DNA from 2 places in the uncultured Succiniclasticum sp. genome. Region 1 is predicted to be linked to the other one. Evidence: predicted binding sites of a transcription regulator. Region 1 holds the regulator's gene; the other holds the start of a gene.
What was found. Region 1 encodes HrcA, which represses chaperone genes, less so after heat shock. Its sites were predicted from a motif close to TGTTAGCACTCNNNTNANNNGAGTGCTAACA; they were not measured.

Region 2: the regulator HrcA is predicted to act here: its motif matches at 2,130-2,160, upstream of QZV31_RS07710 (Hsp20/alpha crystallin family protein).

Annotation. Positions count from the first base shown of each region.
Region 1 is NZ_CADBFF010000005.1:97,443-101,111, forward strand. It holds gene hemW (radical SAM family heme chaperone HemW) at 264-1,541, shown strand; gene hrcA (heat-inducible transcriptional repressor HrcA) at 1,927-2,967, shown strand; gene QZV31_RS04185 (nucleotide exchange factor GrpE) at 3,105-3,669, shown strand, end outside.
Region 2 is NZ_CADBFF010000013.1:9,515-13,183, reverse strand. It holds gene QZV31_RS07715 (acyl-CoA dehydratase activase-related protein) at 1-1,554, opposite strand, end outside; gene QZV31_RS07710 (Hsp20/alpha crystallin family protein) at 2,394-2,852, shown strand; gene QZV31_RS07705 (acyltransferase) at 3,335-3,669, opposite strand, start outside.

The sequences.
Region 1 (3,669 bases):
ATTAAATTGAGTTTTAATATTTTTTTTCGCGCAAATTGTTGATTGGGAAAGAACGTATTTCCTGACCAATTATTATATGCCTTGAAGAAGGAATAAAGTTCTATTATTAAAAAATGAATCCTGATGCAGCTGGTAGGTCATTCTGAATCAGGAAAGTTGCAATGCTGATGGAGGACACTGCCTGCGTGGATCAGTATGCCGCGGCGCATGGGCTGAGCCTTTTTTCCTCCGGCAGCGTGGTGAAAGTGTAAGTGATCAATATGATGGAACGGTGGGAACAATTCCAAGGGGTATATGTTCATACCCCTTTTTGTTTACAAAAATGTTTATATTGTGATTTTCCGTCCTATGCCGGGTTCACGGAAGCAGTGCGACAGCAATATGTGGAAGCGCTGTGCCGGGAAATTAAGCTTCGTTCCTTACAGCGTGAGCTGCCTGTTGCGGAAAACGCGACGGTGTATTTCGGGGGAGGGACGCCGACGGTTCTTTCCGTGGGACAAATTCAAAATATTGTTGCCTGCCTGAAAGAGTACGGCTGGTGGAAGGAACCGGCGGAAGCAACCATTGAAGCCAATCCCGGAACAGTAGACGCTGAAAAACTGAAGGCATTGCGCGAAATTGGCTTTAACCGCATCAGCTTAGGGGTGCAGTCTCTGCAGAACAACGAATTGCGGGCGCTGGGGCGGATCCACACGGCGGAAGAGGCGTTGCGCGCGATTGACGAAGCAAAGCTGGCAGGCTTCCAACGTGTCAACGCGGATCTGATCTCCGGCATTCCCTGCCAGACGGTGGAGTCTTTCCGCGACACAATGAATCAGATTTTGCAGATGAACCTGTCGCACATTTCTGCGTACTGCCTGATTCTGGAAGAAGGGACGCCGCTGGAACGGTTGGTTTCGTCAGGACGGGTTACTTTGCCGGATGAAGACATTTCTTACTTAATGTATGAGATGACCACGGAGATTTTGGCGCAGGCAGGGCTGCGACGCTATGAAATATCCAATTGCGCGAAACCCGGCCAGGAGTCTCTTCATAATATTGTGTACTGGCATTACGAACCTTACGCGGCCTTCGGGGTGGGCGCCTGTACCTTTAACGGAAAAGAACGGCGGACGAATACGGCAGATGTGCAGGAATATATAAAAGGCTGGAGGAAGGAAGGGCCTGTACCGCAAAACGATGATAATACAATGAACGGGAAGGATACTTCTTCTGTTCCTATGCTTTCTGCAGAAAAGGAAAAGAAAGGAGTAACTGACCTTTTACACTCTTCTGTCAATGAGTACAGGGGTCTGTGGCAAACGGAACCCCTTGACCGCAGAATCCAGATCAGCGAAGCGATGATCATGGGTCTTCGTATGACGGAAGGCGCAGATATAAACAAAATGGAAAAACGGTTTGATATAAACATAATGAACTATTATGGAAAGGAAATCCAAACGCTGCTGGATAAAAAACTGGCAGAGTGCGAAGATGGAAAGCTGCGGCTGACAACTTATGGCATGCGGTTCGGTAACCGCGTGTTTGAAAAATTTATATGAGCTACGTTGAGGAGCATTAATGCAGTTGATTGATTGTGTCACGACCTTTTGCAAGTTTCATTTCCACTCGGCGGATAGTAGTTACCCGGCCGGCGTTTTAACAGCATCGGTCAGCATATTTGAATTGATTCGTGTTTTCTTACTTCATAACCAACGGGAGTCGTTCACTGAAAAGAGTGTAACGGCTCTTTTTAATTTTGAAGTTTGTGTGAATTGTGCGGAAAAAATAAAAATTTTACTTTTTGACTATTGACATTGTTGGCAAAGGGTGCTATTCTTACATTGTGAAAGATGTTAGCACTCTGCGTACGTGAGTGCTAACAAAAAACAGAACCACGAAGGAGGCCTGCAGCAAAAGCCTCCTGAACAAAGATGAGGTGGGATTATGTTAAACGACCGTAAACGGAAAATCCTGCAGATCATCATCGAAGACTACATTGAAACTGCGGAACCGGTGGGTTCGCGAACCATTGCCCGCAAACATAATCTGGGATTGAGTCCGGCCACCATCCGTAACGAGATGAGCGATCTGGAACTGTTAGGTTACCTTGAGCAGCCTCATACCTCGGCAGGACGTGTTCCTTCTGCGCAGGCGTACCGTCTGTATGTGGATTCCATGGTGGATTCCATGAAGGAAGAACCCGGCGTGCTGACGGAAAATGACAGGGCGCTGATCAACAGCTGGTATAAAGAACGCATCCGTAACATGGATGACATTTTTAAATCCACTGCCAAGATTTTGTCCCGCATGACCCAGAATGTTTCGCTGGTGCTGGCCAATAAAAAATCTACGGCCCGGTTCAAGTACCTGAAGTTTTTACCCCTGAGCGATACCCAGGCGATCATGTGCATCGTCACAGATGACGGGGCCATGGACAACGGATTGATCGATATCCCGGCAGGGATGAGCAGCGCCGAAATGGATTACCTGTCCGGCAAGATGAGCAATCTGCTGGAAGGCAGAAGGCTCACGGAAATTACCGGCGACCTGTTGCAGGAAGTGTACTCCGCCGTATCTGAGGATGAAGTGATGCTGGCTTCCCTGAAGAAAGCCATCAGCAACATCGCCGCGAAGAACAGTGAGCAGAAAGTGTTCCTTGGCGGCGCCAAGCAGCTGCTGAACCAGCCGGAATTCCAGGATGTGGGCAGGGTGAAAAACCTGTTGGGTATCCTGGAAGAGGAAAAAGTGGTGAAGGATATTCTGAACGCCGGGGATGATTCCGGTCTGAAGGTGACCATCGGCAGCGAGAACAAGTTCACCGGCATCAAGGACTGCAGCATGGTGCAGGCTACCTACCGGCTGAACGGACAAATCGTAGGGACTATGGCGGTGCTGGGGCCTACCCGGATGGAATACCGCAAGGTCATCGCGGTGATGAATTATCTGCACAAGTATCTGGAAACCATATTGAAAGACCCGAAGTGATTTCCCAACTGCACCTGCTTCCGGAGAATTTGTAAAAATAAATCAGGAAGCGCGGACGGATTGTGGGAGAACGTTTAATAAGAAAATTATCATTTTATATAGATTGACAGACAAGAAATCCAAAAGGAGGAACCGTGTTGTTTAAGAGGAAGAGTGAAGAAGAAATCCGGGAAGAGGTTGATCCGAATCAGAACGCAAATGCGCATACCGAAGAGGAAACCGTAACCGGAAGCGCGCCGGAAGAGGCGGCGGCCCCGGAATCCGGAAACGGGGAAGGGATGGCCGGAAATGCTGCAGAGGAAGCAAAGCCGGAGGAAGCAAAGCCGGAGGAAGCAGCGGAAGAAACGCTGGAAGATGTACAGGCTAAACTGACAGCCACGGCGGCTCTGCTGAAAACAAAAGAGGAAGAAGCGACGGAAACCAAAAACCGGCTGCTGCGCCTCCAGGCGGATTTCGATAATTTCCGCCGCCGCAACACAGCGGAGCGGGAAGAGCTGGCTACGTATGTGACCATCAGTGTGGTCAACAAGTTTTTACAGATTCTGGATAACTTTGAACGGGCAGAAGCCGCGGCGGAAAACGCGACAGACGTACAGAGCGTGGTGGATGGCATGGCCGGCATCCAGAAGCAGTTCGTAAAAACTTTGGAAGACTTGGGTGTAAAGGAGATTCCCGCCCAGGGCGAAAAGTTTAACCCCAATT
Region 2 (3,669 bases), on a different contig from region 1:
GGCCTGCTTCACCCGGGAATTCATGAACACGGTACAGCGGGTGCCCAGATCTACGGGGGTTTTGCTGTCCATGGCCTTGTCCGCGAACTCCGCGGCGCTCATGCCCAGGCCCTGGGCAAAGTTTTCAATAAACGAACCGCAGCCCGCCGAGCAGGCTTCGTTCAGGGTAATTTTGCCGATGTTGCCGTTGCTGATCTGGAAGCATTTCATGTCCTGCCCGCCGATGTCCAGCACGCAGGTGACTTCGGGGCAGAACTCATAGGCGGCGCGATAGTGGGCAAAGGTTTCCACTTCCCCTTCGTCCGCGTGAAGGGCTGCCTTGACAATGTTTTCCCCGTAGCCCGTGGTAAGGCAGCCTGCGATCCAGGCTGTTTCGGGCATGGCTTTATACAGGCCTGTCAGCTCTTTGATGACGATCTTCAGAGGTGAGCCCTGGTTGCTGCCGTAATCGGTGTATAAAATTTCTTTTTCACTGCCGATGGCCACGATTTTGGTAGTGGTGGAACCGGCGTCGATGCCTACGTAAACCGGGCCTGCGTAGGTGGCCAGGTCCCCGCGTTTCACTTTGTCTTTGTTGTGACGTTCAATAAAGGCGTCGTATTCTTCGCTGCTGCGGAACAGGGCCAGCCGCTCGTCCCGGGCGATGCCGTGACCGGCTTCCGCTTTGTCCAGGTTGGCGGTGAGGTCTTTGAACTCCAGCTCCTTGGTTTCTTCGGAAAGGGCTGCGCCCACGGCCACGAAGTAGGCTCCGTCTTCCACGTTCACCACGTGTTCCGGATCCATCTTCAGAGTCTCTATAAAACGCTTTTTCAGCTCCGGCAGGAAATAGAGCGGCCCGCCTAAAAAGGCTACGTTGCCGGTGATCTCCCGGCCCTGGGCCAGGTTGCCGATGGTCTGGTTCACCACCGCCTGGAAAATGGATTTGGCGATGTCTTCTTTGGAGGCCCCGTCGTTCATGAGGGCCTGGATGTCCGTTTTGGCAAATACGCCGCAGCGGGAGGCTATGGTGTAGATGCGCCGGGCGTTGGCGGCCAAGTCGTTGAGGCCTTTGGCATCGGTGTTCAGAAGAGCCGCCATGTGGTCGATGAAGGCGCCGGTACCGCCTGCGCAGACGCCGTTCATACGTTCTTCCGGCGCGCTGCCGAAGTACATGATCTTGGCGTCTTCGCCTCCCAGTTCCACCATGGTGTCAGTCTGGGGGATGAGTTTTTTCACCGCCGTGGCCGCCGCGATGACTTCCTGTACGAAGGGCAGCTGCAGCCGCTGGGCGATGCCCATGCCCGCCGAGCCGGTAAGGGCGAAGCGGAAACGGGAGGGCCCCACCACGTCTTGCAGCGCAGTGAGGTTGGTTACTAACGCGGTGGGGATATCAGAGAAGTGGCGGGCATAATGTTTGTAAACAATATGTTCCTCCGCATCTAATACCACAACTTTGATAGTCGTGGAGCCGATATCGATCCCCACTTTGTAGGACGCAGAACCTTCCGCCGGCACAGCGCTGCGTTTCCGCCCGGCTGCGTCGGTAGTGATCTGCGATTTGAAATTGTTCGTCATTGAAGCACCTCGATATAATATATGTAAAAGGAAAGGCTGATGGCGTTTTACCTGCAGCGTACATGGCATAATCTGCAGTGGGTTATCACACTACAGCCGATGCAACGCTGACGGAAATGCATCAGAGTTTCCGCAGACGGACAACTCACGGACTCATGATTTCCGCGTTGTCCAATTCCGAAACCCTGCCTGAAGTCACCTGATGAAAGTTTCTTCCGCAAGCTTCAGAATGCTGTAAGTTGTGTGCGAAATGGTTCGCACAGACAGTTTGCACAGGCGGTTTGCACTGACTGTATGCAAAGAACTGTGCATAAGGAAACGCCGTACATATACGTTTCCCGGAGAGCAGCCTAATGAGAGCGTTTCTCCTTTTCGGTGAACAGAGTCAGCGAATGGAACCAACACCTATTCAACTTTATATTATATACTATTTTCTCAAAAAAGCCATACTCTTTTCCTATTAATTAAGAAATTTTTTCCGGGATTATGGGAATGTGCATGGATGGTTATAAAAAACGCAGAAAAAAACATGGTGTTATGCGAGGATTAAAATACAAGGAATAAATTTTAAAAAAAATTAGCACTCAACTCTTGACAGTGCTAACAAAACGTGGTATAGTATGTGTAGAAACAAGGAAAGGACTATTGAGGACGAGGTCGCAAGGCTTCTTCCCATGATTTTTAACCTGAAACGATTGGCCGCGAGGCCTTTTATTTAAGGGTTAAAAGTCAAAAAGTCAGTAGTTGGATCTGTTGTTTCCAAACGTTATCAAAAATTTAAATTATGATATCGCGGTTGCGGCGCGAAGCCACAGCCGCAGCGAATGGAGGAATGAGTTATGATGTTACCGAGCATTTTTGGCGAAAATTTATTTGATGAGTGGATGAATGACAGTGGTCTGATGAACCCCAATTTCTTTGGCAAGGGTCATTCCCCGTTGTATGGCAAGCATGCGTCCAACATTATGAAGACGGATATCCGGGAAAACAAGGACAGCTATGATGTGATCGTGGATCTGCCGGGCTTCAAGAAGGAAGGGATCCAGGTACAGCTGGAAGATGGGTATATGACCATCACCGCCGCCAAGTCCCTGGACAAGGATGAAAAGGATGAGGAAGGCAAGTACATCCGTCAGGAACGGTACAGCGGCGCCTGCTCTCGCAGCTTCTATGTAGGGCCGGCCGTTACGGTGGAGGACATCAAGGCGAAGTTTGAGGACGGCACCCTGCGGCTGAACATCCCCAAGAAGGATCCGAAGGCTGTGGAGGGCAAGAAGTACATTGCGATTGAGGGGTAAAAGTATGTAGAGCTAAGAAAACCCCGTTCCGTCATGGAGCGGGGTTTTTCGTATTTTATGATGCAGCAGCCGGGGTGGTGACAGAAGGTAAATATTAAACTCTTTGCTATGGGGGAGCTTTTTGTTTGACAAACACTCTTGCGGATGCTAAAATACAAATAGAAGAGGTGCCACCGATGAACGGTTGGCCCAGGTTAACTACTTAAAAGTAGCCGTATCCTTAGCGCGGGCGGCTACTTTTTTGTTGCTTTTATCAGTTCTACAATCAGGGGCACAATAATCATTAAGACTATCAGCATGATTTGCATTTCTTCAAAAGAACTCATAAGTTGTCCCCCCTTTCTGCAAAAATCTTTTTAGGATTCTGCGTAATCGGAGGGTACAGACCCTCCGAAGAAGGCCAACCGTCCACCGTTTATGGTGACACCCTGAAATATATTGTACGCTTGTTCGCAATAAAATGCAAGTGTTTTGTTAAAATATTATTTCGGCTGCCTGCCTAAAAGCGCTAAACCTACAGGCCGGCTTTTTTTTGCAAGTTTGTGAATTACCACACCTGCTAACAACGAAGTCACTAATACTAATACGTAAAACACTACTACCGGTACCTGCGCAATGGAAAAGCCCAACAGCTGGAACCACTGCAGCCAATAGTATAGGAACAAGGGATGGATCAGGTAAATAATCATAGAGTATTCGGAGAGCACATCCAAAAACGAACGTCTGCTCTCTGATTTTTTTTCTGCCAAATCGGCCCCTTCTTCATCTACACGATTTTCCAGCTTCTCCAGCGCAGCGCTGAAGAATAGCAACCAGC